4 regions of the Pantoea sp. GW821-FHT03E06 genome follow, and region 1 is predicted to be linked to each of the others. Evidence: predicted binding sites of a transcription regulator. Region 1 holds the regulator's gene; each other region holds the start of a gene.
The links. Region 1 encodes LexA, which represses DNA repair genes until DNA is damaged. Its sites were predicted from a motif close to TNCTGTATGTACATACAGNA; they were not measured.
Positions count from the first base shown of each region.

Region 2: mutH (DNA mismatch repair endonuclease MutH) is a predicted target of LexA. The motif match lies at 4,567-4,586, and genes of this name have one in related genera.
Region 3: metR (HTH-type transcriptional regulator MetR) is a predicted target of LexA. The motif match lies at 5,736-5,755, and genes of this name have one in related genera.
Region 4: AC07WB_RS11440 (DinI-like family protein) is a predicted target of LexA. The motif match lies at 3,278-3,297, and genes of this name have one in related genera.

Region 1 is NZ_JBWKUG010000001.1:354,985-362,938, forward strand. It holds gene plsB (glycerol-3-phosphate 1-O-acyltransferase PlsB) at 1-2,107, opposite strand, end outside; gene AC07WB_RS01625 (diacylglycerol kinase) at 2,235-2,603, shown strand; gene lexA (transcriptional repressor LexA) at 2,709-3,323, shown strand; gene dinF (MATE family efflux transporter DinF) at 3,458-4,780, shown strand; gene AC07WB_RS01640 (CsbD family protein) at 4,945-5,157, shown strand; gene zur (zinc uptake transcriptional repressor Zur) at 5,229-5,750, opposite strand; gene AC07WB_RS01650 (conjugal transfer protein TraF) at 6,203-7,453, shown strand; gene dusA (tRNA dihydrouridine(20/20a) synthase DusA) at 7,562-7,954, shown strand, end outside.
Region 2 is NZ_JBWKUG010000001.1:3,287,357-3,295,310, forward strand. It holds gene thyA (thymidylate synthase) at 1-373, opposite strand, end outside; gene lgt (prolipoprotein diacylglyceryl transferase) at 370-1,251, opposite strand; gene ptsP (phosphoenolpyruvate--protein phosphotransferase) at 1,346-3,592, opposite strand; gene rppH (RNA pyrophosphohydrolase) at 3,605-4,132, opposite strand; gene mutH (DNA mismatch repair endonuclease MutH) at 4,816-5,502, shown strand; gene AC07WB_RS15375 (YgdI/YgdR family lipoprotein) at 5,608-5,826, shown strand; gene AC07WB_RS15380 (NADP(H)-dependent aldo-keto reductase) at 5,971-7,011, shown strand; gene lplT (lysophospholipid transporter LplT) at 7,093-7,954, opposite strand, start outside.
Region 3 is NZ_JBWKUG010000001.1:210,112-218,065, reverse strand. It holds gene AC07WB_RS01000 (tetratricopeptide repeat protein) at 1-1,247, opposite strand, end outside; gene udp (uridine phosphorylase) at 1,347-2,108, opposite strand; gene AC07WB_RS00990 (dienelactone hydrolase family protein) at 2,412-3,248, shown strand; gene metE (5-methyltetrahydropteroyltriglutamate--homocysteine S-methyltransferase) at 3,304-5,574, opposite strand; gene metR (HTH-type transcriptional regulator MetR) at 5,788-6,720, shown strand; gene AC07WB_RS00975 (YehS family protein) at 6,814-7,293, shown strand; gene AC07WB_RS00970 (carboxylate/amino acid/amine transporter) at 7,345-7,954, opposite strand, start outside.
Region 4 is NZ_JBWKUG010000001.1:2,448,953-2,456,906, forward strand. It holds gene AC07WB_RS11420 (methyl-accepting chemotaxis protein) at 1-860, shown strand, start outside; gene AC07WB_RS11425 (ABC transporter substrate-binding protein) at 872-2,161, shown strand; gene AC07WB_RS11430 (DUF6388 family protein) at 2,354-2,677, shown strand; gene iraP (anti-adapter protein IraP) at 2,872-3,165, opposite strand; gene AC07WB_RS11440 (DinI-like family protein) at 3,334-3,573, shown strand; gene AC07WB_RS11445 (hypothetical protein) at 3,594-3,860, opposite strand; gene AC07WB_RS11450 (hypothetical protein) at 4,016-4,525, opposite strand; gene AC07WB_RS11455 (hypothetical protein) at 4,536-4,865, opposite strand; gene AC07WB_RS11460 (hypothetical protein) at 4,846-5,235, opposite strand; gene AC07WB_RS11465 (S24 family peptidase) at 5,380-6,027, shown strand; gene AC07WB_RS11470 (diguanylate phosphodiesterase) at 6,148-7,359, shown strand; gene AC07WB_RS11475 (YnfC family lipoprotein) at 7,446-7,954, opposite strand, start outside.

The DNA of each region.
Region 1 (7,954 bases):
CCGCTGCCAGCAGCTGCAATGAACGATGACGTGCCGGGCTCATTTTGAGCTGGCCATCCTGCAGTGTAATCAGCCCCTGACGCGCCATTTCTACGCACAGTGCATTCAGCAGGGCGGGCAGCTCAGCATTATCCCAACGCAGGAACAACTCGCTCTTCAGCATTGGATACACCAGGCTAACCTGGCGCAGCAACTCTGCTTCGCTGATTTCACGATGCTGCTGCACGATGGCGGCGATCAACGATGGCATCACCAGCATATGATGGATATTGTTGCGGTAATAAGTCATCAGCACCGCCTGCTCGCGCGGCAGAATGATGATGTCGCCAATGTTGTCTTGCTCAGTCTCGAACTTGTTCATGCCCATGGCGTGATCAAGCAGTGCTTCGGCGCTCATATCCGGCACGGTTGCTTCCGGCGAATAGGGCACGTTACGCAGCAGTTGGGTGTAGCACTCCAGCTGCTCAATCAACTGTTCGCGAGTGAGTGAACGCTGACGTGAGGCCAGTAGCGCGGTGACGCACAGGTTCATGGCATTCGCGGCACCGGCTTCGTTGATGCGCACCATCAGCTTCGCCGCAATGTCATTTACGGCTGGCGTCATCCAGGCTGGACGTTGGGGTTCGATAGGATCGATCGCATCACGCCATTCCGGCACGTTTTTGTTCAGATAGTTCATCAAGGGCAGCGGTTCGCCAAAGTTGACGTAGCCCTGACCAAGATTGCGCAGCTTACGTAAGCCGCGCACCATCTGCAGGAAACTCTCTTTCTCTTTGGCCGCGCCGCGCAGTTCTTTCGCGTAAGTGCCCACTTCCATCACGTGCTCATAACCAATATAAATTGGCACGAAAGTGATGGGACGGCTGCCGCCGCGCAGCATGGCTTGCAGCGTCATTGATAGCGTGCCGGTTTTCGGATCCAACAATCTACCGGTACGCGAGCGGCCGCCTTCCACAAAATATTCCACCGAGTAACCACGGCTAAACAGTTCGCCGAGATATTCACGGAACACGGTGGAATAAAGTTTATTGCCCTTGAAGGTACGACGAATAAAGAACGCGCCAAGACGACGGAAAATCGGGCCCGCAGGCCAAAAGTTCAGGTTGATACCTGCAGCAATGTGCGGCGGCACCAGGCCTTGATGATATAGCACGTAGGAAAGCAACAAATAGTCCATATGGCTGCGGTGGCAGGGCACATAAACAATCTCATGTCCATCCTGTGCCAGCTGACGTACGCGCTCGCCACCGTGAACGTTGATGCCTTGATACAGCCGGCTCCACAGCCAGCCCATCACGCGGTCAGTCACTTTAATCGCTTCGTAGGAGAAGTTTGCCGCCACTTCTTCCATCATTTCGATGGCGTTCTGCTGGGCTTTCTCATGTGAGATCTTTTTGCTGCGCGCCTCATCTTCCACCGCTTTTTCAATCGCCTTGGATTGCAATAGCTTGTTGAAGAGATCCTGGCGTGCAGGCAGACGTGGACCCACAGCGGCCAGACGCTGGCGAGCAAAATGAATGCGCGCGACACGCGCCAGCTTCTGTGCAATCGACTTATCAGTGCCGTGTTCGGTCGCCATCTGACGTAACGAAACGGTTTGCGAGAAGCGGACAAAGCTATCGCGACCGTGCCACAAAATGGCGAAGAATTTCTGTACGCCATTCAGAACGCGCAGATGCGGTGTGGATTCACCTGATGTTTCACGTCCCGGCGCGCGGCCAAACATCACCGCGACCGGCAACATTTGTACATCGAGCTGCGGGTTGCTGCGGTGTAAATCCAGATAATCGTGGAACAGCTTTACCGATTCGGGATTGGCCACGAAATAGGGAATAACGCGTGGGCCATCGTGAATAAACACGTGGCGCGGCAGCAAGGTGCCATCGATCTCTAGCGGAGCCAGCGGATCGGGCAAATCGTGTTTCAGACATTGTGCACGAAGTGTGAGCAAGTCAGCCTTTGAATCATAAGGCAAAACATACATCACTGGACGTGTCGGATCGATTCCGTGTTCAGAGATAGGATCGGTCGGAATGACCTTACTTTTTACCAAAATAGAGAGTGGTAAATTCAATAATTTGTAATAGAGTTTACGCCAACCTGACATAGACAACTTAAAGCCTCTTGTTAGCAAAGCGCGGCAAGCATACCAGAAAGTGCAGCGAAGATCTGTGGCTCTGCCACCTCATACTGCCCACACATTGACGTCAAAATAGATCAAGGGTTCCATAAACATGGCAAATAACGTCACCGGTATTGTAAGAATAGTGAAAGCAGCCGGTTATTCCTGGCAGGGGCTGCGTGCCGCATGGCAGCACGAGGCGGCATTCCGCCAGGAAGCGATAGCCGCGCTGGTGGCGATTATCGTGGCATGTTGGCTGGATGTAGACGCCATTTCCCGCGTGCTGATGATTGGCTCCGTGGTACTGATTGTCATTGTCGAAATCCTTAATAGTGCCATTGAATCCGTCGTTGACCGCATTGGCCAGGAGCAACATCCCTTATCAGGGCGCGCCAAAGATATGGGCTCGGCTGCGGTATTGCTGACTATCTTACTGGCTCTTTTTGTTTGGATCGTGCTGCTCTGGACGCATTTGAGATAGCCATTCCAGATTCATCAAACCGCTGATTTTTCCCTCTGTTACGGTTTTCATTTCGCCAATACCTGTATATACTCACAGCGACTGTATAAACAACCAGGGGGCGGGATGAAAGCGTTAACTGCACGGCAGCAACAGGTCTATGACCTGATTCGCGACCATATTAACCAGACGGGCATGCCGCCAACGCGTGCGGAAATTGCTGCGCAACTGGGATTTCGCTCGCCCAATGCTGCTGAAGAGCATCTGAAAGCGCTGGCGCGTAAAGGCGTAATTGAAATTGTTTCCGGCGCATCGCGCGGGATTCGCTTATTAATGGAAGAAGAGCCGAGCGAAGGCTTGCCATTAATTGGTCGTGTCGCTGCGGGCGAGCCGCTGCTGGCACAGGAGCATATTGAAGCGCACTATCAGGTGGATGCAAACCTGTTCAAACCCAGCGCGGATTTCCTGCTGCGTGTGAGCGGTATGTCGATGAAAGACATCGGTATTATGGATGGTGACTTGCTGGCGGTGCATAAAACGCAGGAAGTGCGTAACGGACAGGTTGTCGTAGCGCGCATTGATGACGAAGTCACGGTCAAACGCTGGAAAAAGCAGGGCGCGATTGTCCATCTTCTGCCGGAAAATAACGATTTCCAACCGATTGTGGTAGATACCCGCGAGCAATCATTGACCGTTGAAGGTCTGGCCGTTGGGATCGTGCGTAACGGCGAATGGCTCTGATTCGTTCCTGATTCCCTCCTACTGCGGCGGCGTATGCTGCGCTGGCCGCAGTCTGCTAGTTTCTTCTTTTTGACATTTTCTGCGGCACTGTCGGGCGCAATCACGCTGGTTACCGCAAATAACGGAATGGGCTGATGCAGCTGTTTTCCCCTTCAGATAAAGCACTTTGGCGGCTGGCGCTGCCGATGATCCTCTCTAACATCACCGTTCCATTGTTGGGCGTGGTGGATACTGCCGTTATTGGTCATCTCGATAGCCCGATTTATCTTGGGGGCGTCGCCGTGGGTACCACGGCAACCAGTTTTATCTTTATGCTCCTGCTGTTTCTGCGCATGAGTACCACTGGCCTTACCGCGCAGGCGTTTGGTGCCAATGACAAAACGGCGCTGGCACGCGCCCTGACCCAACCGCTGTTGATTGCTTTGGTTTTTGGTTTGCTATTTATGGTGCTGCGAACGCCGGTAAGCAGTTTGGCAGCCGCATTAATGGGCGGCAGCCCAGAAGTGCAGCAGCAGGCCAAAATTTTCATTGAGATTCGCTGGCTTAGCGCGCCCGCCACCTTGGCTAATCTGGTTATTCTTGGTTGGCTGTTAGGCGTGCAATATGCGCGTGCGCCGATGGTATTGCTTATCGTCGGGAATCTGGTGAATATCCTGCTCGACCTTTTATTTGTCCTTCAGCTGCATTGGGGAGTGGCCGGTGCAGCGGCGGCAACGGCGCTGGCTGAATATGTCACGCTGGGAGTAGGTTTGTGGATGGTGGCGCGCGTACTCAAACTGCGCGGTATTTATTTCGCTCTACTAAAAAGCAGCTGGCGTGGCGATGCCGCGCGGCTGTTCCGTCTTAATCGCGACATCATGCTGCGCTCCTTAATGCTTCAAATCTGCTTTGCATCCCTGACCATTCTGGGGGCGCGCATTGGTCCTGATGTGGTGGCGGTTAATGCCGTATTGCTGATGTTCCTCACTTTTACCGCCTACGCGCTAGATGGCTTTGCTTATGCGGTTGAAGCCTGCTCGGGTGAAGCGGTAGGCGCGAAAGATCGCAGTCGATTAATACTTATCTGGCACGCGGCCTGCCGTCAGGCCTGTTTTGTCGCCGCAATATTTGCCCTGATTTATGCGTTCACGGGGCCGCAGATTGTGGCCATGCTGACATCACTGGAAGCGTTGCGTGAAATGGCCGACAGATATCTCATCTGGCAGGTGATATTGCCGTTGATAGGCGTCTGGTGTTATCTGCTGGATGGCATGTTTATTGGTGCGACGCGTGGTCGTGAGATGCGTAACAGCATGATGATAGCCGCCATGGGTTATGGCCTGACGCTGCTAACATTGCCCTGGCTTGGTAACCACGGTTTATGGCTGGCGATAACGGTATTCCTGGCGCTACGAGGTGTGACGCTGTGGCTGATGTGGCGCGGTCATTGGCAGCGCGACAGCTGGTTTAATGCCTGAATAAGCGAAGCGTAACCTACAGATTAATCTGTAATTTCCTGCAAACTTCGAAGCGGCAACTATAATTAACTCATACGGCGCAGATGAATAGCGCATCGTGTGGGTATGTTCTTTGATATACAGAGAATGTATCCGTCTCACTCAGGATGAAGTGGAGGATTATTATGAATAAAGACGAAGCTGGTGGAAACTGGAAGCAGTTCAAAGGGAAAGTGAAGGAGAAGTGGGGCAAGCTTACGGATGATGATATGACCGTGATCGAAGGTAAACGCGATCAGCTTGTCGGTAAAATCCAGGAACGCTACGGTTATGCGAAAGATCAGGCAGAGACCGAAGTGAAAGACTGGGAAAGCCACAACAAAGATTACCGCTGGTAATCGACGTCTTATTAAGGACGATGCTCCTACCCACCGATCATTATGATCGGGTCGGCACAAGGAAGTGCCAATTAAGCCTTTCTCACCCGTTTTTTACTCTCACTCTGATGGTCGTGTTCGCAACTATCATGCCGCGTACAAGCCGCAACTTCCGTGCAATTCTCGCATAAGCCATGTGCTTCAATCACCGTATGACGCAGTGAAAACCCTGCCTGATCTGCCAGTGTCGCAATGGTTTTTTCCACTCCATGTGCATGCTTTTCACTTACCGCCGCGCAGCCATCACACACCAGCATCACAGAAGTGTGCGCTGGTTCGTCGAAATGGTGGCAAACCACATAGCTATTATTCGATTCCACGCGGTGAATGAATCCCTGCTCCAGCAGAAAATCCAGTGCACGATAAATCGTGGGCGGTTTGGCTTGAGGTTCACTGACGCGCAGCTGATCCAGCAGGTCGTAAGCGCTAATTGATCCATTTTGCTCAGCCATCAGACGCAATACTTCAGCGCGCTGAGTAGTAAGGCGCACGCCGCGGTCAAGGCAGAGTGATTCAGCCTGGGTAAGCAGCTGTTCGGGCGTGAGGTTAGACATGAGCATTCTCCGGGTTGCAGGTTATGTTATTTTATCACACAATTTTTTCTACTGCTGTTATTGCTTTTTTAGGCGTGTTTTCTGCTAAAAAAACCGGTTAATCAATTTGTTACCGTTCCACTTTGTATTGACCTTCAGTTTTTGCCCATTTTCCCGATGTAAACCTCTATGTAGCCAAGGCAACGGCCGCTGGGATTTTGCTTTGCAACTCACCAGGTTAGCGTCTATGGTTCAAAAGGTCTTAAGTAATTTCTGGTATCAATTTAAACACTGTTAATCTTTCCGCATAAAAACACAGCGGAATGGTGTGAAAGCATCCAATTCTGCGAATAGCAGTGCTATTTCCTTTCAATTCACAGCAATGAAGCGTTAGCCATGGTTCAGAATAGCGGCTAACTAAACTGTTCCGTCGGTGAGTGGCTCAGCGACATTTCAAAGGTGATGGCAGGCTCATGGTGAAGACACTATTCAGGCACAAAAAAGTTGCTTATCTTGTTGGTTTGAATGCGGTATTTATTTCTTCTTCAGCTTTAGCAGCAGGCACATGGTATGACGCGCGCAATGATGCCATGGGAGGAACGGGCGTAGCTTCTTCCACCTGGAGTTCTGCGGTGCTGGCTAACCCAGCATTGATGACGAAAGCTCAGCCGGAAGATAACGTCAGCATCATTTTCCCTTCAGCTGGCGCACAGGTTACTGACAAAGACAAATTGATCGACCGCGTTGATGACATCACGGATAGTGTTGATCGTTATCAGGACGTGATTGATAACCTCACCTTTGCGGATTACCTCAATGGTTATCCGCAGCTGAAAGCGGCTGCAGGTGATGTGGCTAACCAGCTTAGCGATCTTCGCGGCAATAAAGCCAATGGAACTGCGGGTGTGGCGCTGGCCGTCACCGTTCCCAATGAAACCTTGCCTTTTGCGTTTATCACTAAGGCCTATGGAACTGCGCACGTACGTGCCAACATCGCGGATAGCGACATCGCCTATCTGCGTGGTGTTGCTAACGGTACCGTTATTCCTGTGCCGGGCGATGAGGACAAATTGCGTTCCAGCGCTAACGGCCTGGCGGCGTTAATCACCGATTATGGTGTATCAGTGGCGCATGAGTTCTCTATTGCCGGCCATCCGGTTTCTGTTGGTATCACGCCAAAACTGCAGAAAACCTGGCTGTATAACTACACCGCCAGTATCTATAACTACGACAAGAGCGACATCAACAGCAGCCGTTATCGCAGCAGCGATACCGGGTTTAACGTGGATGCCGGTGTTGCCACTGATTTTGCTGATAACTGGACTTTCGGTGTGACGGGGCAGAACTTAATCTCGCGTGATATCGATACTAAAGAAGTAAACGGTTATCGCGATACCTATCAAATTCGTCCGCTGGTCACGACTGGCCTCGCGTGGAATAACGGGCCGTTTACCCTGGCGGGTGATGTTGACCTGACAGAAACCAAGCGCTTCAAATCAGAAGAGTCCAGCCAGTATGCGGGCGTAGGTGCAGAGTATCGCGTGCTGGATTGGCTGGCGCTGCGCGCCGGTTATCGTGCCGATCTGAAATCGAATGATACCGACGTAGTTACCGCAGGTTTGGGCATATCGCCGTTCAACAATACGGTTCATCTGGATCTGGCCGGTTCAGTGGGCAAAGACAATACCGTGGGTGCAATGTTGCAGCTTGGGTTTAACTTCTAATCCTCACTCAACGGTTACTCCTGATAACGGGCGGCTGTGCCGCCCGTTCTGCTGTGATATGATTGCGCAGTTTCTCATCACTTAACTACTGCGGATTTACTGCGTTTCATGACCGATACTTTCTCCTCGCAACGTTTTTCAATTGCCCCGATGCTTGACTGGACCGATCGCCACTGTCGGTATTTTCATCGCAAGCTGAGCGGCGATACCCTGCTGTATACCGAAATGGTGACCACGGGCGCCATCATTCACGGTAAAGGCGACTATTTGGCCTACAGCGAGGATGAACATCCTCTGGCGCTGCAACTTGGGGGCAGCGATCCCGCCGCACTGGCACAGTGCGCCAGACTAGCAGAAGCGCGTGGCTACGATGAGATCAACCTGAACGTCGGTTGTCCCTCGGACCGCGTTCAGAACGGGCGTTTTGGTGCCTGCCTGATGGCGGATGCTGCGTTGGTCGCCGATTGTATTAAAGCGATGCGTGATGTCGTGAGCATTCCG
Region 2 (7,954 bases), 2.9 Mb from region 1:
AATCCGGATCGCGCTTCAGCTGCTCAATCACTTTGCTAATCTGATCGATTTCTTCGCCCGAAGCGTTGCCCCAGCTGCGCCACTGCTTACCGTACACCGGGCCAAGATCGCCGTTCTCATCGGCCCACTCATCCCAAATGGTTACCTTGTTCTCTTTCAGATAACCGATGTTGGTTTCGCCTTTGAGGAACCACAGCAGCTCATGAATAATTGAGCGCAGATGCACTTTCTTGGTCGTAACCAGCGGAAAACCGTCCTGCAAATTGAAACGCATCTGGTGGCCAAAAATGGAGAGCGTGCCGGTTCCGGTGCGGTCGGCCTTTTCTGCGCCTTCATTCAGCACATGTTGCATTAAGTCCAGATACTGTTTCATTTTACCTCACGCGTTTGTTGCTGCGGGCGACGACGATACGCCCAAACCATCATAATCACACCGGCCAGAATCATGGGGATTGAGAGAATTTGTCCCATGCTGACGCCGCCTTCGAACAGACCAAGCTGCGCATCGGGCTGACGGAAGAACTCAACGATGATGCGGAATGCGCCGTAGCCAATCAGGAACAGGCCAGATACGCTGCCCATCGGACGCGGCTTGCGAATAAACAGATTCAGAATGATGAACAGCACAATGCCTTCGAGGCACAGCTCATACAGCTGCGAGGCATGACGCGGCAGCACGCCGTAGGTGTTCAGCAATTCCTGGTATTGCGGATTATTGGCCGCCAGCGCGATATCTTCGCTACGCGACCCCGGAAACAGCATGGCGAATTTGAAATCTGGCGCCACGCGGCCCCACAGTTCGCCGTTGATGAAGTTGCCCAGACGACCGGCACCTAAACCAAACGGGATCAGTGGCGCAATAAAATCGGCTACCTGGAAGAAAGTGCGTTTGGTACGACGCGCAAAGATCAGCATCACCACAATTACGCCGATTAAGCCGCCGTGGAACGACATACCGCCATCCCAGACCTTAAACAGATAAAGCGGATTCTCCAGGAACAGCGGCAGGTTGTAGAACAGCACATAGCCAATACGTCCGCCGAGGAACACGCCGAGGAAACCTGCGTACAGCAGATTCTCCACTTCCTCTTTTTTCCAGCCGCTGCCAGGTTTGTTAGCACGGCGCGTCGCCAGCCACATGGCAAAAATAAAGCCCACCAGATACATCAAACCGTACCAGTGAAGCGAAATCGGTCCGATTGAGAAAATCACCGGATCGAATTGGGGAAACGAAATGTAGCCGTTAGTCATCTTTCACCATCGTTCTTCTGCCCTTAAACGGGACAATAAAAGGCTGCGCATAATAGCACAGCCGGGTTGTACACAGGTCGGCAAGATGTAACCGTTAACGCCCGCCGCGAATCAGGCCGCCTAAACCGCGACGCTCCATAAAGGTTGAAACCAGGTGACGTACTTCTGATGCCGTATGCGCTGCCAATCCATGCTCGCTCAATTTCTGCGCTTCCTCGAAATCGAGATGACGCAGCAGATATTTCACGCGCGGCACGTTCTTGCCGTTCATGCTGAGGTGGTGATAGCCCATGCCCACTAACAGCGCGACACACATCGGATCGCCGGCCATTTCACCACACAAGCAGAGCTCCAGTTTGGCCTCGCGGGCTTCGCTGGCAATGGTGTGCAGCGCCCGCAGCATTGCCGGATGCAGCGAATCATACAGGTTCGCCACGCGCGTGTTGTTGCGATCCACTGCCAGCAAATATTGCGTGAGATCGTTGGTGCCCACCGAAATAAAATCAATGCGATCCGCCAGATGCGGGATCATAAATAGCATCGAGGGCACTTCGATCATGATACCAATCCGCGGCTTGGGAATCACATACCCCAGCATCTCTTCCACTTCACGACCAGCACGATCAATCAGACGACGCGCTTCATCGATCTCATCAATATGGCTAATCATCGGCAGTAAAATGCTCAGGTTGCCAGACGCCACATTGGCACGCAGCATGGCACGCACCTGCACCAGGAAGATTTCCGGCTGATCGAGCGTTAAACGAATGCCGCGCCAGCCAAGGCAGGGATTCTCTTCACTGATCGGCATATACGGCAGCTGTTTATCAGCCCCCACATCCAGCGTGCGTAGCGTGACCGGCTTATCGTAAAACAGCTGCAGCATGCCCTGGTACTGCGCCACCTGTTCCTCTTCGGAAGGGAAGCCGTTGTGCAGCATAAACGGGATTTCGGTGCGATACAGGCCAATGCCGTCAACCCAACTGTCGAGCGCCTGTTCATGTTCCGGGCTGAGGCCTGCATTCAGCATCACCTGCACGCGCTCGCCGCTTTTCAGCTCACCGGATTGCTCAACCACGCCTTCAGCCATTTTGCTCAGCGCGTTCTCTTCACTGATCAAACGCTGATATTCCTGTACCAACACCGGTTCAGGATCGATCAGCACTTCGCCGCGGTAGCCGTCAACAATCAGCAGGCGTTTGTTAAGCTGGGCGGGCAGGATATCCGCGCCCATCACGGTTGGAATGCCCATCGCGCGCGTCAAAATCGCCGCATGCGAGTTGGACGCACCGTCGCGGACCACCACGCCGGCTAAACGCTCCTGCGGCAGTTCGGCCAGGGTGGTGGCTGTGAGTTCATCGGCAACCAGTACGAAGCGTTCCGGCCAGGCATTGGTGCCCACCAGCGAATCATCGAGGTGAAAGAGCAGACGCTGACCTAGCACGCGCAAATCGCCGGCGCGCTCGCGTAAATATTGATCCTGCAGATTAGCGAACTGTTCGGCGAACTTCTCGATCACCGTCTTGACTGCCCATTCCGCGACCGATCCGCGATCGATCTCGTCAAAAAGATCTTTTTTCAGCCGCGCATCCGTGAGCAGATGCGAATAGAGATCGAAGATCGCCGCACTCTCTTTCTGCACGCTGGCGGCAAAGCGTTTACTGAAGCGGCGAAATTCGTTGCCCGCCTCACCCATTGCCAGCACCAGGCGCTCGCGCTCGCGCTGCACGTCCAGCGTGGAAGCGGCAGTGACCTGATCGAGCAGCGGCTGGGTTTCATCTACCCAACCTGGCGCAACCGCCACGCCAGGCGCAGCGGCAATCGCTTTGACGCGCGTCTGGCGGAATTGGCCAAACAGTTGGCCAAGCTGCGATTGCGACAGCAAGCCGGCCATTTGCGTGGCAAGCGTGACGAGAAACGACTCTTCGCTTTCATCGAACTGGCGGTGTTCGCGCTGCTGCACAACCAACACGCCAAGCAGCTGGCGGCGGCTGATAATCGGGACACCGAGGAAGGAGCGATAACGCTCCTCTTTAACAGAAGGAATGTATTTGAAGCTGGGATGGCTCTGAGCATCGGCGAGGTTGATCGGCTCGGCTAAGCGTCCGACAAGGCCAACAATACCTTCGTCAAATGCCAGCGTGACCGTACGACCACGCGGCTTTTTTAGTCCGCGTGTCGCCATCAGGTAGTAGCAACGACGATCGTGATCGGCGAGATAAACCGAGCAAACCTCGGTTTCCATCGCAAGGCAAATTTCGTTTACCAGAATGTCGAGTGCTTCATTCAGACGTGGAGCACTCGCCACTTTTTCTACTATTTCGCGCAACTGAGTGAGCATAAAGGGCGTGGCCTATCCTCTTTTACGTCGTTGGGCGGCGTTATTGCGCTGCCCCGCACTCTCCTGCATAGACATCACCACGCCAGCGAATTCTTTCATTACGCGGCGATAAACATCGCGCTTGAAAGAGACGACCTGACGTACCGGATACCAGAAGCTAACCCAGCGCCAACCATCAAACTCGGGCGTGCTGCTGTGCTGCACATTGATCTCCGCGTCACTACACATTAACTGCAGAAGAAACCACTTTTGTTTCTGGCCGATACACACCGGCTTTGTGTCCCAACGCACCAAACGTTTTGGCAACTTGTAACGTAACCAGTTACGGGTTGAAGCAAGTATTCGAACATCTTTGCGGTGTAAGCCCACTTCTTCGAACAGTTCGCGATACATCGCCTGTTCAGCAGTTTCACCCGGATTGATGCCTCCCTGAGGAAATTGCCAGGAGTGCTGTCCAAAGCGCCTGGCCCATAACACTTGTCCTTGCCTGTTGCAGATTACGATACCAACATTCGGGCGGTAGCCATCATCATCGATCACTGGACTACCTCAAAGCTAAATTTGAATAGCCTGATTGTTTCACACTCCTTACAGGCGGTAAACCACTGGATACTGAGGGTGATAACGGAATAAAAACAGGATAACTCACAGAGATAAGCCAAGTTATAAACAGCAAGCGGGAATTATGGCCGATCTTATTCACCTTTTCTGTGGATAGCGTTGTGCAGAACACGGGAATGAAGTGAATAACCACTTCAGAAAACTCTTACAAAACAATAAGTGAAACTCACAAAAAAAATTATTTTTCAGCGAGTTATTAAAAAATCGTCGACTAAATCCTAAGAGGATCGTCCTTTACTCACATTTGCTTTTTGGCGATCGGTTAAAGATCCATCAGCGGCGTTTTTATCCACAGAGAATGCCCTAAACCTGGTCAAAGAAAGGAAAAAAAGCGTTCAAAACGCGAAAGTCAAGGCTGTAAATGGAAACAGGTATCTTCATAACCAGGGGTTATCCCACTTTTCTGTGGATAACTAGGTTCAACATCTGTTCATTGTCGATAACAAGCTGGGATAACCTTAATAGCACTTCTGCTGTTAACGGGCATCAATCTAAAAAAAGCACGCTGAATCATGCTATTATCACACTTATTCACGTATCTGCCATGTGGACAAATTCAGCCAGCTTTTACTGTTCACTCTTCAACCAATGTGAGTTTTACCATGCACTCCTCACCGTTATTGCCGTCGCCACCGGAAAATGAAGCGGAATTACTGCAGCGCGCACAGCGACTGGCCGGCCAAACATTTGCCGCGCTGGCGGCACAGCTTAACCTGCCCATTCCGCCAAACCTGAAGCGTGACAAAGGCTGGGTGGGTATGCTGTTAGAGCTGCATCTGGGCGCCAGCGCGGGCAGCAAAGCCGAGCAGGATTTCGCCCATCTCGGCATTGAATTGAAAACCATACCGGTGGATGCGCAAGGCAAACCGCTGGAAACCACCTTCGTGTGCGTTGCGCCGCTTACCGGTAACAGCGGCGTCACCTGGGAAACCAGCCATGTGCGCCACAAGCTGGCGCGCGTGCTGTGGATCCCGATCGAAGGCGATCGTGGCATACCGCTAGCCGATCGCCGCGTGGGATCGCCTTTGCTGTGGCATCCCAGTGAAGAAGAGGAACAGCAACTGCGTGAGGATTGGGAAGAGCTAATGGATATGATTGTGCTGGGTCAGGTAGAGCGCATCACCGCACGTCACGGCGCCTGGCTACAAATCCGTCCTAAAGCGGCGAACAGCAAAGCGTTGACGGAAGCCATTGGCCAACACGGCGAGCCTATCATGACGCTGCCACGCGGTTTTTATTTAAAGAAAAGCTTCACCGGTCCTTTGCTCGCCCGTCATTTTCTAATGTAAATGCACTTTTCTGCCGATAAATTTTAGGAATGATGCGATTACTCCTAACGGCGAAAGCATTTATTACTACACTTTTGCTGTTGAAGTCGTTGGAAGGAGAGAAGAATGAAAGGGTTGGTAAGTGCAGTGGGTGTCATGTTGGCTGCGGTATTGATGAGTGGTTGCAGTAGTGATTACGTGATGGCGACCAAAGATGGTCGTATGATTATGACCGATGGTAAGCCCGCCATTGATAAAGAGACCGGTTTAGTGCAGTACACCGATGAGCAAGGCCATCAGATGCAGATCAATGGTGATGAGGTCTCGACCATCATTGAGCGTTAAGTGCCAAATTACATCGCCTGCACACGTTTTCTCCCTGTGCAGGCGATTTCCCGAACTTTCCCCCCTTCCTTCCGCGCCGCTTCACACGCTATAGTCCCACTGGACACAACATTCCCTTTCATAATGAAAATAGGATGCCGGCACATGCACTATCACCGTATTCCCCATAGCACGCTGGAAGTGAGTCAGCTGGGGCTTGGAACCATGACGTTTGGTGAGCAGAACAGCGAAGCCGACGCCCACGCACAACTCGATTACGCAGTTAGCAGCGGCATAAATCTGATTGATACTGCGGAAATGTATCCGGTGCCGCCGCGCCCGGAAACCCAGGGTTTAACTGAACAGTACATTGGTAGCTGGCTGAAAAAGCGCGGCAGCCGCGACAAAATCATTCTGGCCAGTAAAGTGGCGGGGCCAGTGCGCGGTGCCGATGCATCGATTCGCCCGCACCAGGCGCTGGATCGCAAAAACATCCGTGAAGCGCTGGATGCCAGCCTGAAACGCCTGAATACCGACTATCTCGATCTCTATCAGCTGCACTGGCCGCAGCGCCAGACCAACTATTTTGGCAAGCTGGGCTATCAATTTACCGATTCCAGCGTGCCAGTGACGCTGCTGGAAACGCTGGAAGCGCTGACGGAACAAGTGCGCGCCGGTAAAATTCGTTACATTGGTGTATCGAATGAAACCGCGTGGGGCGTGATGCGCTACCTGCAGCTGGCGGAAAAGCATGAGCTGCCGCGTATCGTCACCATCCAGAATCCGTATAGCCTGCTGAACCGGAGTTTCGAGGTGGGTTTGGCAGAGATCAGCCAGCATGAAGGCGTTGAGCTGTTGGCTTACTCCAGCCTGGCGTTTGGTACCTTGAGCGGTAAATATCTGAACGGGGCAAAACCGGCCGGTGCGCGCAATACGCTATTCAGCCGCTTCACGCGCTACAGCGGCGATCAGTCACAGCAGGCGATTGCTGCCTACGTGGATCTTGCGAAGAAGCACAACCTGGATCCCTCGCAGATGGCGCTGGCCTATGTGCGTCAGCAGCCGTTTGTCGCCAGCACCCTATTGGGCGCCACCACGATGGAGCAACTGAAGGTTAACGTGGAGAGTTTCAATCTGACGCTGAACGCCGAGGTGTTAGAGGAGCTGGAAGCGATTCACCGCCAGTTTACTTATCCCGCGCCTTGAAACCAGGTGCGCATTAATGCGCACCCTACATGTCAATCGTAGGGTCGCCATTCATGGCGACCCATTCAATTACCGCACGATTTAACGACGGCTTTTCCACCACAAGAGCGCAATCGCCACGGCGAAGATCGCACCGAATCCTACGCCGGTCGCCACTGCTGGCGCACCCAGCTTGATCGCCACCGTGTACAATCCCAGCATCAGCAGCATGGCGGTATTCTCACCAAGGTTCTGCACCGCAATCGCGTTACCCGAACCCACGGTATCCTTGCCGCGCTCCTGCAGTAGCGCATTGAGCGGCACCACGAAGAAACCGCCCAGTGCACCAATCAGCATTAATATCAGATAGGCATTCAGCAAACTCTGTTGCAGCGCGAACACCACCACCATCACCCCAATCAGCACGCCGGCTGGCATGCAGCGGCGCACGGTTTGCAGCGTCACCAGTTTCGCCGCTGCGGCGGCGCCAATCACAATGCCAATCGCCACCATTGCATTCAGCGTGGTAGGGGTTTTATTGTCGCTGATGCCGAGCGCCACCGGCACCCACAGCACCAGCAGGAAACGCAGCGTCACGCCCGCGCCCCAAAACAAGCTGGTGCCGAGCAGCGAGAAACGCGTCTCGCCGTTGCGCCACAGTATTTTAGTCGCCGCCACGAAACTGCGCAGCATCGCGCCAAAGTGCCAGCTCTGGCCCGGACGCGCCGCCGTTAGTCGCGGAATAAAGATATTCGCCACCACCGCCATCGCATACGTCATGGCGCACACCACCAGCGCGGCGACCAGGTTCCAGTCCGCCAGAATACCGCCCGCCACGGAGCCCAGCAGAATCGCCGCTATGGTCGAGCCTTCCATTAAGCCATTGGCTTTAACTAAGCGTTCACCGTGGGTGATTTCCGTCAGGATGCCGTACTTAGCGGGTGAATAGGACGCCGCACCAATT
Region 3 (7,954 bases), 140 kb from region 1:
CCCGCTTTCCACGCATCAATCAGGAAGAACGGCATGGGCAGCACCCATTCGGTTTCGTTCTGTATTTTAGCCGGATAGGTCCAGCTTTCTCCGTCATAAGTGATCTCAACCCGCTGCCAACCGTTTTCCGCATTATCCACGACACCCGCCATGCTGGAGAAGCCCGCGTTACTGCCGACATGGAAACTGTTGGTTTGCCAGCGAATCGGTTGATGCGTCGGCCAAGGCTGTGCCTGATGAAAATGAAAAATATCATCGTGACTGAGCAAACTGTCGCGCACCGTTGGCCACAGCGCCACTTTAAGGAAGTACTGATCGGTAAAGCGTTCGCTGCCTTGATACTGGGCGATAAAATCGCGCATCTGCTGTTCAACATTGTGGAACACGCCGTGACAGCCGCCCCACATGCCCGCGAGCAGCAGTTCGGTGTGAGTAAAGTAGTCACGCATGTGGTGGAACCAGTACGGTGAATTCAGCCAGGCTTCCACCGCCGCGACTTCGCGCTCTGACAGCAGCGAATCGGCATCACGCACGATAAAGCGTTTAACGCTGGGATCGTCCATCACCAGAAAACGCCACAGCGTAGGGAAGAGCGTTTTTTCCTGCGACATATCCACCAGCTGGCTATTCGGCTGCTGCAGACGTTGCCAGACATGCTGCGGTACGCTGTCGTCGAGATAAATGCGGCAGATCCAGTCAGGATAAAGCTCGCGCGCCACTTCGATGTTTTTAATCAGCGTTTCACAGTAGCGTGGCTGATCGCCGAACAGGCTGAAGGCGATGATATTCTCCGCGGGGTTACTGCGATGAAACGGCGGCGGCGCAGCGGAAGGTAACACGACTTTCTGGCCCTTGCTGAAGGTCGCATCGGATTTCTCCAGCGACTCCAGGCCGTAACGCGCCACTTCATCGTGCTTTTCCAGCCAGCCGCAAACTTCCGTCAAGCCATCCAGCCAGGTTTCCGAGGCTTGTGCACGCTGCGCCGGCGGGGCCTGATAGACCTTCTGGTAAATCTTATACGCTTTTTTATATTCGCCCACACGCATCAGTGTTAGCGCGTAGTCGCTAAGCACCTGCATATGCTGAGGCAAAACGCGCAGCACTTCTTCACAACACTGACGCGCAAGGGGATAGTTCGCAGCCGTCATGGCGGCGCGAAATCGTGCTGCTGCACCTTCAACGCGTGATTGCGCAGCAGCGGGATTATTAAGGGAATGAGGGCGTGAGACAGAAACCATTTTGCGCATAAGTAATTTCTCAGTAAGACTGAAATAGCGCGCATTCTAATCAGGCAATTATTGAGCTCCCTATGGTCCTGGTCTCGAATTCATCCCTTGAATGGCGCACTAAATTAAACGACGCGCGGCTTCAACAACAATTTTCACCGCATCACTTTCGGTCTGCTTCATGGTCGCCGCATCCGGAATCTCTTTCTGCGTACGGTTCACGATGACGCCAGCCACCATGCCGGCACGCAGCCCCTGACTGGCGCACATGGTTAACAGTGTAGCGGATTCCATCTCATAGTTAAGAACGCCCATTTGCTGCCACTCATTCATCGAGCCCTGGAAGCGATTCACGACGCGGCCCGAGAAGGTGTCGTAGCGTTCCTGGCCAGGGTAGAAGGTGTCTGAAGAGGCGGTGATGCCAATGTGTGTTTTCGCGCCACACTCTTCCGCCGCAGCGACCAGCGCGGTGGTGCAGGCAAAATCGGCCACGGCCGGGAACTCCATCGGCGCAAAGTGCAGGCTGGCACCATCAAGGCGAACAGAGGCGGTGGTGACCAATACATCGCCAACATTAATATGCGGCTGAATCGCGCCGGTGGTGCCAACGCGCAGGAAAGTACGCACGCCAAGCTGCGCCAGCTCTTCTACCGCAATCGACGTGGATGGCCCGCCGATACCGGTTGAACACACCACCACAGGTTTTCCATCCACTTCCGCCAGATAGGTGGTGAACTCCCGGTGTGAAGCCAGATGCTGCGGATTGTCCATCAGCGCGGCAATTTTCTTCACGCGCTCTGGATCGCCGGGAACGATGGCAAGGGTGGCGCCTTTGAGGGAAGCTTTGGTAATACCAAGGTGGAAAACGTCAGACTCGGCCATAACAGACTCCTGCTAAATAGGGGGGATGTGCGCGCCACTCTACGTGAGCAGGCAACATAATTATGTGATTCATTTCACCATCAACAATGAAACTTACATTATCAGAAAAATATTATGTGATTATCATCACACATTAACGCTGTGCAATTCTGAATTGCTACAAGCGGTGCTGTGTAAGTTCTTAGCGCAATGTTAATAGAGAAGAAGTATGCATGAAAAATTCCTCGGCACCCTACGTCAGTCTGGCTTACCTCAGCCAGGCTATAGTTACGTGATTGCGCAATGGCTAGCACGGAGAGAATAATGAAAACCGAAGACAATATGACACAAAAAACGGCGCCCGGCGGCTTTGCGCCGGCAGTTCAGCCCACCGCAAGCAGCACCATTATTACCGCCAGCGACGCGATTCATGCGGGTGAAACCTCAGTCCCAAGCCAGGGCGAAAATCTGCCCGCCTATTATGCACGGCCAAAAGCGTATCAGGGCACGCTGCCGGTCGTTTTAGTGGTGCAGGAGATTTTCGGGGTGCATGAGCATATCCGCGATATCTGCCGCCGTTTGGCGCTGGAAGGCTATCTGGCGATTGCCCCTGAGCTCTATTTCCGCGAAGGCGATCCTAACGATTACAACGACATTCCCACCTTGTTCAAAGAGTTGGTGAGCAAGGTGCCGGATACGCAGGTACTGTCCGATCTCGATCATGTGGCCAACTGGGCGGCACGCCATGATGGCGATATCCGTCGCCTGGCCATTACCGGTTTCTGCTGGGGCGGACGCATTAGCTGGCTATTTGCTGCACACAATCCGCAGGTGCGTGCCGCAGTGGCGTGGTACGGCCGCTTAGACGGTGAAAAAACGCTGAAGCAGCAAAAGCATCCTATTGATATCGCGGTGGATTTGAATGCGCCGGTATTAGGATTGTACGGTGGTCAGGACGAGAGCATTCCGCTGGAGAGCATTGATAAGATGCGTCAGGCGCTGCATGCTGCCAATGCCAAAGCGGAGATCGTGGTGTATCCGGATGCCGGTCACGCCTTCAACGCCGATTACCGTGCGAGCTATCACGCGGATTCTGCTAAAGATGGCTGGCAACGCATGCTGGCGTGGTTCACGCAGCATGGCGTGGCGCCGAACGCGTAATAAAAAAGGGGCGCTCATGCGCCCCAACGTATTAACACAACCACTTTTACCGCAATTACGCTTTTTCACCGCGCAGGTTTTGCGCCGCTTTCACCATGTTAGCCAGAGCCTGACGCGTTTCCGTCCAGCCTCGGGTTTTCAAACCACAATCTGGGTTCACCCACAGACGCGCTTGCGGAATACTCTGCGCCGCTTTACGCAGCAGCTCTTCCATCCACTCCACGCTCGGTACGTTAGGCGAGTGAATGTCGTAGACGCCGGGACCGATTTCGTTGGGATAGGCGAACTCTTTAAAGGTATCCAGCAGATCCATATCTGAACGTGACGTTTCGATAGTGATGACATCCGCGTCCAACGCTGCGATTGAATCCATGATGTCGTTGAACTCGCAGTAACACATGTGGGTGTGAATCTGCGTGTTGTCTTGCGCTACTGCGGCATTCAGGCGGAAGGCGTCGACCGCCCAGGCCAGGTACGCTGCCCAATCGGATTGATGCAGCGGCAGGCCTTCACGCAGCGCGGGTTCATCAATCTGAATAATACCGATACCGGCTTTTTCCAAATCTTCCACTTCGTCACGCAGCGCCAGTGCAATCTGTTTGGCGATGGTTTCACGGGTCACATCTTCACGCGGGAAAGACCAGCAGAGAATGGTCACCGGGCCGGTCAGCATGCCTTTAACCGGTTTGTCGGTCAGCGACTGCGCGTATTTTGCCCACTCGACGGTAATCGCTTTAGGGCGGCTGACGTCGCCAATGATGATCGGCGGCTTAACGCAGCGTGAACCATAGCTCTGTACCCAACCATTTTGTGTAAATACGAAGCCGTCGAGGTTTTCGCCGAAGTACTCGACCATGTCGTTACGTTCTGCTTCACCGTGTACCAGCACGTCAAGGCCCAAACGTTCCTGCTCAACAATCGCCTGTTTAATGTGTTCGGCGATACCGGTGCGATAGTTAGCGCCGTCAATGTTACCTTTCTTAAAATCGAGGCGCAGACCGCGGATTTCAGTGGTTTGTGGGAATGAACCGATGGTGGTGGTCGGCCATGCAGGCAAGTTGAAGCGCTTGCGCTGTGCTTTGGCACGCTCGGTATAGCTGCTGGTGCGTTCTACATCTTTCGCCTGAATTTTTGCCAGACGCTCACCAACCGCGGCATTGTGCACGCGCGTTGAGTTGGCTCGAGCACGAATCGGCGCACTCCACGCCACCAGAGAGGCGGCATCGTTGTTATTTAGCGCCTTACTCAGCAACGCCAGCTCCGTACACTTCTGCAATGCAAAGGCGAACCAGCTTTTCACCTCGTCGTCGAGACGCGTTTCCACACTCAAATCGATGGGGCTGTGCAGCAGCGAGCAAGATGAACCGATCCACAGCTGTTTACGCTGGCCAACCAGCGGCTGCAGGCGTTCAAACCAGCTGCTGAGATCCGCACGCCAAACGTTACGGCCGTTGATCACGCCGACGGACAGCAGCCAAGTTGCGGGGATCTGCTGGTTCAACTGCTGGATGTCATCTTTACCGTGTACCAGATCAACGTGCAGACCTTGCACCGGCAGCGCTTTAATTACGTCGAGGTTCTGACCGATGCTGTCGAAGTAAGTGGTTAGCAGCAGTTTGCATTCGCCCTGCAGCACGTCGTAAGCCGCTTTGAACGCATCGCGCCATGCTTGCGGCAGCTCCAGCGCCAGCGCAGGCTCATCGATCTGCACCCATTCGATACCGCGTTTTTTCAGTTCAGCCAGTACCTGTTTGTAGACGGGCAGGATCTCTTTGAGCAGTGACAAACGATCGAACGGCTCGCCTTTCACTTTACCCAGCCACAGATAGGTAACCGGGCCGAGCACCACCGGTTTAACGTTGTGGCCTAACGCTAGCGCTTCATCAACTTCATCGAGCAGCTGTGTCCAGGTCAGTTTGAACTGCTGGCCCTGGCTGAATTCTGGCACCATGTAGTGATAATTGGTGTTGAACCATTTGGTCATTTCGGCCGCCGCCGCCGGTTCGCCGCTAGGTGCGCGGCCACGCCCCAGGCGGAACAATGTATCCAAATCAACAGAACCATCTTTGTTCTGGTGGCGCGCTGGCACGTTACCCAGCAGCAGGCTGGTGGTCAGTACGTGATCGTACCAGGCAAAATCACCGACCGGCAGCAGATTCACGCCCGCGTCTTTCTGCTGTTGCCAATGACGGGCACGCAGTTCACGACCTACCGCCAGCAGCTCTTCCTGTGAGCTTTTTCCTGCCCAATAGCTCTCTTGTGCTTTTTTCAGTTCACGACGCAGACCGACGCGAGGAAAACCGAGGGTATGGTTCAGAATGGTCATTTGATGTTCTCCAGATATTCTTTAGGTACAACCGATTTACGTTCATCCAGCGAAGGCAAATTCCCTTCGCCGAGCGGTGTGGCTGGACAAACGTAAAGTGGCCGCAGCGCTTACTTGAGATGTTTAGCCGTCCAGATGTTTACACCGCTATAATCTGCGGGTACTGTATGTTCCTCAAGCGCAATTTGTTCAATCTCGATGTGAAGGAATCTCATGATCGAACTCAAACACCTGCGGACGCTGCAGGCGTTACGGAATACCGGCTCTTTAGCCGCCGCCGCCTCCCAGCTTCATCAAACGCAATCAGCGTTATCTCACCAGTTCAGCGATCTGGAACAGCGCCTGGGCTTTCGTCTGTTTGTACGTAAAAGCCAGCCGCTACGCTTTACGCCGCAGGGAGAGATATTGTTGCAGCTGGCCGAGCAGGTTTTGCCGCAGATTCAGCAGGCCTTGCAGGCATGTCATGAGCCGCATCAGGCCACGTTGCGTATCGCCATTGAGTGCCACAGCTGTATTCAGTGGCTGACGCCCGCGTTAAATAATTTCCGCCAAAGCTGGCCGCAGGTGGTGATGGATTTCAAATCCGGCGTGACCTTTGATCCGCAACCCGCACTGCAGCAGGGTGAGCTGGATGTGGTATTAACCTCAGATATTCTGCCGCGCAGCGGATTGTTCTACACGCCGATGTTTGATTTTGAAGTGCGTTTGGTAATGGCGCCGGATCATCCTTTGGCGCAGCTTGATCACATCTCTCCGGAAGATATGGCCGAAGAGGTGCTGATGATTTATCCGGTGCAGCGTCAACGTTTGGATGTCTGGCGGCACTTCCTGCAGCCGGCGGGCGTGAGTCCTGCGCTGAAGAGCGTGGATAATACATTGCTGCTGATTCAGATGGTGTCAGCGCGCATGGGCATTGCCGCGCTGCCACATTGGGTGGTGGAGAATTTCGAGCATCAGGGATTGGTGGTGACCAGAACGCTGGGCGAGGGCCTGTGGAGTCGCCTGTATGCTGCGGTACGTGAAGGCGAGCAGCGTCAGCCGGTGCTGGAAGCCTTTGTACGTTTTGCCCGTCAGCACGCCTGTGAACACTTACCTTTCGTGCGCGATGCTGCGCGTCCTGGCGCATTACAAACCACCTCATCCTGATGACGCGGGGCGGCGAATGTCGCCTGTGCTGTTATCCCTGCCCCGCCTGCTCTATAATGCGCCGCCTCAACCCGCGACCAAGAGAGTTTCACCATGATGAGTAACGATGTTCTGCGCAGCGTGCGCTATATGCTGGATTTGAGCGATAGCAAAGTGGTGGAGATTTTTGCCTTAGCGGGAAGTGAAGTGCCGCTGGAAGATGTGCAGGCGTGGATGAAGAAGGATGACGATGCTGCGTTTCGCAAGCTGCCCGATGTGTTGATGGGTTACTTCCTCAACGGTCTGATTTTTTATCGTCGCGGTAAGAGTGAAGATGCGCCCGCACCGTCGATTGAGCGCCGCATGAACAATAATATTTTCATGAAGAAGCTGCGTATCGCCTTTGCGCTGAAAACCACCGATATTCCCGATGTGCTGCTGAAAGCGAACTTCAAGATTTCGCAGGCTGAGGTGGGCGCCATTTTCCGTAACCCGGATCATAAGAATTTCCGCGAGTGCGGCGACCAGATTCTGCGTAATTTCCTAAAGGGTTTGACGATGATTCATCGGCCGGGGCCAGTTAAGAAGGCGTAAATGGGTCGCCAAAAAATGGCGACCCTACGACACAGCGCTGAGATTTTGACTCTATGCGCTGCTTTTGGAACTACTGCCCAACACCCAGCGTTTATGCACATAAAGCGAAGCGAAGATCACAGCGGCACCGGCGAGAAAGCTCGGCCAGTGCGGTTTTTCCTGCCAGATCGCCAGATTCACCAGTAAGCCCGCTGGCACATGCATATTGTTCATAATGCCCAAGGTGCCCGCATCCACCTGCGTGGCGCCGTAGTTCCACATGAAGTAGCCCAAACCTGAAGCCACAACGCCCAACCATACCAGAATGCCCCACTGCAGCGACGTAGTAGGCAGTTTGTTGGGATTGCCCCACAGGCTCCAGGCAATGACGGCGATGATCACCGCACCGAGATAGAACCATGAAAACGCGGTGTGCTGCGGCATTGGGCGGGTTTCCTGCAGGCGCTTGTAGCCGACCATGCCAATGGCGAAGCAGATATTCGCCGCCTGCACCAGCAGCAAGCCAAACCAGAAATGGTCGCTCACTTTGTCATAACGAATAATCGCCGCCCCAATCACAGCCAGCATAGCGCTGAAGGCGTAGCCGATACGCAGCGGACGCCGACGGAGTAAATCGTAGATCAGCGTGACATACAGCGGCGTCATTACGGTAAACAGCAGG
Region 4 (7,954 bases), 2.1 Mb from region 1:
GGGAACTGAACCATGATATCGGCACCGTTTCGCGCGATGAGATGGGCGAACTGATGCAATCGTTACTGCGCATGGATGTGCGGCTGGCAGAGATTGTGCGTGAAGTGGGTGAAAGCGCCACGGCGCTCAGCGATGCGGCGCGCCAGATGGCCGACGGCAATGACGATCTCTCCGAACGTACCCATTCCCAGGCCAGTTCGCTGGAGCAGACCGCCGCTAGCATGGAGCAGATGACCGCCACGGTGAAGCATAACGCCGATAACGCGGCGCAGGCCAACGAGCTGGCGGCCGACGTACGCCATCAGGCGGAACGCGGCAGCAGCGTGCTGCAAGATGCGGTGAGCGCAATGGCGGAGATTGAATCCTCCAGCAAGCGTATCGCAGATATTAACCGCGTGATCGATGAGATCGCCTTCCAGACCAACCTACTGGCGCTGAATGCCGCCGTGGAAGCCGCGCGCGCGGGCGAACAGGGCCGTGGATTTGCCGTGGTGGCCGCCGAAGTGCGTCAGCTGGCGCAACGATCGGCGGGAGCAGCGCATGAGATCAAAGCCCTGATCGATGCCAGCGTGGGGAAAGTTGAGGCGGGGAGCGCGCTGGTACAGCGCTCTGGCGCGATGTTGAATGATATCAATCTCGGCGTGGCGCGGGTGGTGGATATCGTCGGTGAAATCGCTGTCGCCAGCCGCCAGCAATCCAGCGGTATCGAACAGGTGAATACCGCCGTGATCCAGATGGATGGCGCCACCCAGCAAAACGCCTCGCTGGTGCAGGAAGCCAGTGCCGCCAGCCAAACCGTCAGCGAACATGCTGGATTACTGGTGGAGAAGATGTCGTTCTTCCGCCTGCAACAGCGCTAAGGAGCCGCACTATGCGTAAACTTCTCGCCACGCTGCTGGCGTTGCCGCTGCTGAGCCACGCGGCCACCACGCTGAACATCGCCACCATCGCTAACGGCGATATGACGATAATGCAGCAGCTATCATCACGTTACGAACAGGAACATCCTGATATCAAACTGCAGTGGCACGTCATGGACGATGGCGCGCTGCGTCAGGCGGTGCTGTCGGCGATGAACAGCGGCCAGGCGCAGTTTGATGTCATCACCGTTGGCACCTATGAAGCGCCGCTCTGGGGTGAAAAAGGCTGGCTGGCGCCGCTGAATAGGTTGCCGGCAGACTATGACAGCGATGACCTGATTGCCCCGGTACGTAAAGCCCTGTCATGGCAGCAGACGCTGTATGCCCTGCCGTTTTACGGTGAAAGCAGCATGACCTACTACCGCAAAGACCTGTTTGCGGAGAAAGGCTTAACCATGCCTGACAATCCCGACTGGACCGATATTAAACGCTTCGCCGCCAAACTCACCGATGCACAGAAAGGCATTTATGGCCTGTGTCTGCGTGGTCAGCCGGGATGGGGAGATAACGTGGCGCTGCTCACCACCATGGCCAACGCCTACGGCGCGCAGTGGTTCGATGAGAACTGGCAACCCACGCTGAATTCCCCGGAGTGGCGTGAAGTGCTGGGTGATTATCTGCAAATGGTGAAGCAGGATGGGCCGCCAGACACGGTAAAGAACAGTTTCGGCCAGATACTGCGTCTGACGGCGCAGGGTAAGTGCGCGATGTGGATCGACAGTACGGTGGCCGCAGGTTTGCTGGTCAATCCGCAGATCTCACTGGTGGCGGATAAGCTGGCCTTTGCGCCGGCGCCTGGCGGTATTACGCGTAACGGCTCGAACTGGTTGTGGTCGTGGGCGCTGGCGGTACCGGCCAATACCCCGAATCGTGACGCGGCCATCGCCTTTATTAGTTGGGCAACCTCAAAACAGTACATCCAGCAGGTGGCTGATACCGTTGGCTGGGGCGCGGTGCCGCCGGGCAGTCGCAATTCAACCTATCAGCAAGCCCGCTATCAGCGTTTGGCGCCCTACGCCGCGCAGGTGCGTGCAGCCATTGATTCGGCTACCGTGGAGCAACCCACGCTCAATCCGGTGCCGTATCAGGGCGTGCAGTACGTGAGCATTCCAGGATTCGACCAGATGGGCAATGCGGTTGGGCAGAACATGGCGGATATGCTGAGCGGCAAGTTGACGCTGGATGAGACGCTCCAGAAGAATCAGCAGGACGTTACGCGCCTTTATCAGCAGCGGCATTGAGCGGGTTGTGGTCGCCATAAATGGCGACCCTACGGCCGACCCAGTGAGTTTTTTGTGCGATCGCCATAAATGGCGACCCTACGGCCAACCGGTGGGGATGTTGTAGGGTGCGCATTCATGCGCACCGACCAGCCTGACAACATCGCCCATGCACGTTACACTAGCGCGCAAGTTGATATGCAGGAACCGCGAATGAAAACCCCAGAAGAGTATTACGCTAAGGCACGCACCATGTTTTTCGCCGCCCATCCCGATTTCCAGGCCGCCCTGGATGAACTTACCGAGAGTGATGCGCAGCAGGCGAGCCTGTCATTAGCCGATTTACGCGCGTGGCATGCTGAACGCATTTACGCGGCGTTTTTACGTCAGAAGAAGCTGGACGGCATGCTTTTTTCTATTCAGCTGGCTGAGCCAGACAAAGCAGTGGCGGCGGATGCCATTGAAAAGTATCTAAAATCTCACGCGGAAGCGTTAGGCATGACGTGGGAAGCGTTCTGCATTAAAAACGAGCTTTAACCCCAACGTGATGAAAATGCATTAGGTAGATATCTCCAACCACACAAATCGATCAGGAAATAATTGTACAAGTCACTAAAACTTGTATAAGTTACTGCCTACGACATCAGTCGTAGATTGTCCTTGAACGAATGGTGCGGTTGCACCGCCTCTGGAAGTGTTGCTGGATTTCCACTTCCAGAGGTTATATTTTTTTACCCTTCTCGCTCTATCCCTTTGACTTCAATATAACTCGCCACTGCCAAAAGACGATTGACGTGCGTGAGCAGCAGATCAACATCCGACTGTAAAAACTCCTGCGACGCGCGTGATGCCGTAACAATTGCATCCTGCACCGTCTCGGAAATGGTGAGCGAATTATCCTCTTTTGCCTGAATCAGCAGTGCGGCAATCAGCAGTGACTGCGCCTCAACCTGCGCCACCAGCTCTTTTGCTTCCACATCCATTTTTGCCATTTTCAGCAAGATATCGATAACCAGTTGGCGCATCTTAACCCCCGTTAAAAATCTCAATCGACGAACAACCTGATGTGCTGGTACAAATTCGCCACCGTCTGCATGACGCAACAAAAAATGTCATGGTCGTGGCGTCACCGCTTGCCCCTGTTTTTATTTACAGTATTATGACGCACCCGATCCGCTGAATGGAACGCCCTGATGTTTGTGGAGCTGATTTACGATAAGCGCAATGTGGCCGGTTTACCGGGTGCACGCGAGATGATTTTGCAGGAGTTGGAAAAGCGTGTACAGCGCGTCTTTCCGGATATTGAGGTACGCGTCAAACCAATGGAGCGTAATGCGATTGATACCGATATGAGTAAGAACGACAAAGCAACGATTGCGCGGATTGTTGAAGAGATGTTCGATGAAGCGGAGATGTGGCTGGTGGCCGATTAGGCCACCAGAGCGATGCGAACTTAGCTTTCCTGCTCGGCATGGTTAACGGCGATTTCCAGGTCCTGAATCGCCTCATCAATATCATCCAGCAGCTTGCCTTGCTTGTTCAGCAACTTATCGAAACGTCCCGCATATTCGCTGTCTTTATACTCACCTGCATCAAAGGCCAGCCAGTGGGCAGAAAGCGTCTCCGTGTTGGTCTGCGCGTAGTGGCGCATCTCTTTAAGCTGGGAGGTGACATCACGTAAGTAGTCAGTTTTGGTTTTTACAGTTTCTGTATCACTCATGCTATCTTCCTTCTCGCTTAATAAGCCGGTTTAAATAACGCTTGAATGATTAAAGGTAGTGCAAAATATCGAAGTCGCCTTAGGAATAATCGGAACTCTCTAAACCTGTTAATAAACAGGGGACATCCCTGTCCCCCCGGGCGAGTAATTGTGCATTACAGATACTTCCTCGCCAGATCTATCAACTCATCTTTCGCGGCATCCCCCAATTTGATCACCCCCTGCTCTACAAAGCTGAAGGCCTGGGCAAAATCCTTCACGCCCTCCGTGACGTCCTGCCGCGCCTGACTGACCTCCTGCGCGGCGGCGGCCGGTACGGCTTCGGCTGCAGCGGGAGGAGAGACCTCCGTGGGGGTGGCGGGAACGGCCTCCGGTGCAGCGGCAGGAGCCGCCTCGGCAGCTACCGGGGTAACAGGAGCCGATGCGGCGGCGGGTGCCGCCTCAGTGGCCGCTGGCGCCGCAGCAACTGACGCCGGTGCCGCCGTGGCAATTTCATTGGCGAAGTCCTCGGCGGGCGACGACGTTTGCGCGCTTGCCGCCGAGGGGCTGGCTACAGTGGTGCTGGTTGGATCGATTACAGTTTGATCGCTCATCGTTTTCTCCTTCTGACTTAATAAAGACCACAGTCGGCCAAGACTGGCTGCGATCCGCTGGGTAATGCGCATAATGCCCTCCTTAACGCTTGGGTTGAGGCGGCGACGTGTCTCCTTCAGCCGGTTTACCCTTATTAGCGCGCGTGCTAACAGGATGGTTAGATAAATCGTCGAGCTTGTTTTGCAGCGTCACCAGCTGGTTGGTGAGTTCTGCCACGCGGGCTTCACGGCGTTCTGATATCGTCCGATATTGTTGGCGAATCTCCTCCACCCGCTGATTGGCACTGTTGCTAACGAACAAAAACAGCACCGTCATCGCGACGCACATCAGCGATAACATCAGCAGAAAGCCGCCGAGGAACAGTTGGCGCCGATGGTTTTTCACTACGTATTCACTGTTTATCTGCATCATCGCGACTCTCCTCCAGAGTGGTGATAAGTTGGTTGACCTGATGGCGGAACTTCTCACTGTGTTCGGCTTCTGTGGTGGCCAGCAAAATACTCAGCGCGTTTTTTATCAGCCGCAGATCGGTTTCCAGCGAAGAGATACGCCGCAGATTTTTGTCATGCCGAATGCGCAGCTCGTCATTTTCCTGCCGCATCAGTGCATGGCCCTCTTTGAGCAGCATCACCTGCTCTTTGTAGCTGGTGATGATCTCGCCGCCAGCGCGATTGCTGGTCACAATGGCGGCGATACCCGCCATTAATGGTTTCCAGAACACAGCTGCAGCGCCGCCGCCGAGAAGCAACGCACCTACGCTGGTGACCAAACTACTTTCCATGCTTCACCTCTCAACCCTGGCAAGGGTTGCGCCCCAAAAGCACGCTGACCACCCTTGCCAGCTTTGCGGTCAACGCCTGAATTTAAGTTTACTTTAATTTGTGAATTTAAGTATACTTAAGTTAATTCTTCAGGAGATGTCAAGATGATGAAAAAAGAATCTTCCGGTGAACGCATCCGGGCACGACGTAAAGCACTGCAACTGACCCAGCAAACCCTGGCGAAAGGGATCGGGGTGTCGCATGTCGCGGTATCGCAGTGGGAAAAGGAGGAAACCGTGCCGCGCGGTGAAAATTTGCTGCGCCTGGCGGAGTGGCTGCAATGCACGGCAGCGTGGATCATTGATGGCGATGGCGAGGTGTTTACCGCTGCGCCCAGGCGCGCGCCGGTGACCGCGGTGCCATTGATAAGTCTTGCGCAAGCGTCGGAGTGGTTGAGTGAAGCGCGCCTGCTGTTACAGCAGCAGGCTACACATTTTCTCTATCGGGAAGCAACGCTGAGCGATGCGGCGCTGGCGGTGACGGTGGAAGATCAGTCGATGCTGCCCGACTACCGGCCCGGGGACGCCTTAATCTTTGATCCACAGGTTGCGCCACAGCCTGGAGATGCGGTGCTGGCGTTAGTGGATGGCGTAGCAATGGTGCGTTTTTATCGCCTGCAAACCCAGCAGCATGACGAGAAAACGTTCGCGCTGCGCCCGGCTAATGACGATTTCCCGCACCTACACACAGCAACATCCAGGCTGGAAATTATTGGCACGCTAATGGAATTGCGGCGATACCGCAGCCGTTAACCGCTTCGGTTAACCTATTATTTTAAAAAAAGTTTACGCCAGGCGCGACAAGCTCTGGACAGACCCGGGCGGTTGCCTGTTAATGTAGCCACAAAATTAGAAATTAGCCGGACAATCGCCATGCTTACCACGATAATTTATCGCAGCCATTTGCACGATCACGTGCCGATCAAAACGCTCGAAGATATGGTTGCTAAAGCCAACAGTAAAAACAAAAACTTCGATGTCACCGGCATTTTGTTATTTGATGGCCTGCATTTTTTCCAGCTGCTGGAGGGACCACGCGACGCCGTACAGGGCATTTATCAGCGTATTTGCCAGGATGCGCGCCATCACAATCTTGTCGAGTTGATGCATGACTTCGCCCCAGAACGCCGTTTTGGCAAGGTGGGCATGGAGTTGTTTGATCTGCGCGAACATGACAAAGATACCGTGCTGCAAGCGGTGCTGGATAAAGGCACGTCCCGTTATCAGCTGACCTACAAAGATCGCGCGCTGCAGTTTTTGCGGACCTTCGTGGTTGCGCGCGATAAAGAGAACTATTTTGAAATTCCCCCGGCCAATACATGGGAATTTATTGCTGACGAAGCCGATGCTACCGAGCTCATCGATTTTGCTGATACCTTGCAGGATTGTCGTTTTGCGTTTCAACCAATTATCGATCCCTTTGCCCGGCGCGTAACCTCTTACGAAGCACTGATCCGCACCCCGACCGGCGGCTCCCCACAGGAGTATTTTTCCGCCTTCGGGGGCGAGGCCATTTACCATGCGGATATTCAGTCCAAAAGCCTGGCGTTTAAGCTGGCCTATCACTTGGGTATCGGCGATCACCGTTTGTCGGTAAATCTCTTGCCGATGTCGCTGGTGGCGGTGCCCAATGCAGTGGATTTCCTGCTGGAAGAGATTGAAGCGAGTGGATTAATTCCCCAGCAGATTATTGTGGAAGTGACCGAAAACGAGATCATTTCACGCTCCGATGAATTCGCTGCTGAAGTCAGAAAGCTTAAGGCGGCGGGTATCAGTCTGGCGCTGGATGATTTTGGTGCGGGCTTTGCCGGCTTGTCGCTGTTATCAAAATTCCAGCCGGACAAGATTAAAATCGATCGGGAAATTATTCGTGATGTCCATAAAAGCGGCCCCAAACAGGCCATTATGCACGCGATCATTAAGTGCTGCGCGTCACTGGAGATTGCGGTGATTGCCGAAGGCGTTGAGCAAGCAGAAGAGTGGATGTGGCTGGAAGCTGCGGGCATTAGCCAGTTCCAGGGTTTCCTGTTTGCCTATCCGCTGTTGAATGGATTCCCGTCCGTGGCGTGGCCGGAAATTAAATAACCTTGCGGTCGCCGTGAATGGCGACCTAAGCAAAACCGCCGCATTCCTGTATAAGGTGCGCATTGATGCGCACCAAAATAACCGCATTAATAATAAGCCACTTCGATATTGCCGTACTGCTTGTCCATCACCTTACCTGCCGCGTCCGCAGTAATGATGTCGCAGTAATAAGGGACATGATTTTTATATTTGCACAGGTTGCTGACGGTTTTTATTTGATCGTTACGCTTTACCGTGGTGACCACATCCGAGATTTTTTTCTTATCCGCGTCCCGGACTGCGGTGGCACGCGACATTTCTTTTCCAGCTTGGGTAATACTTAACACCGCCATTTCACCGGCATTATTATAAGCCAGATGAAAAGCCACGTCGGAGGCTGGCGATGAGAGTTGCTCAACCAAACCCTGTTTGTTATAGGCAATATCCACGCTAAGCGCTGGCGTAACCTTCTTCACCATGGCGCAGTTTTTATCCAGCGTCACCACAACGTCCTGACCATTCTCGCTGCCGATTAACCGATCGCCTTCGCGCGACACTTCAATCACCTCGCCCTCTTTGCCGACGGATTTAACATGCGCAAGGCAGCCGTCGCGAT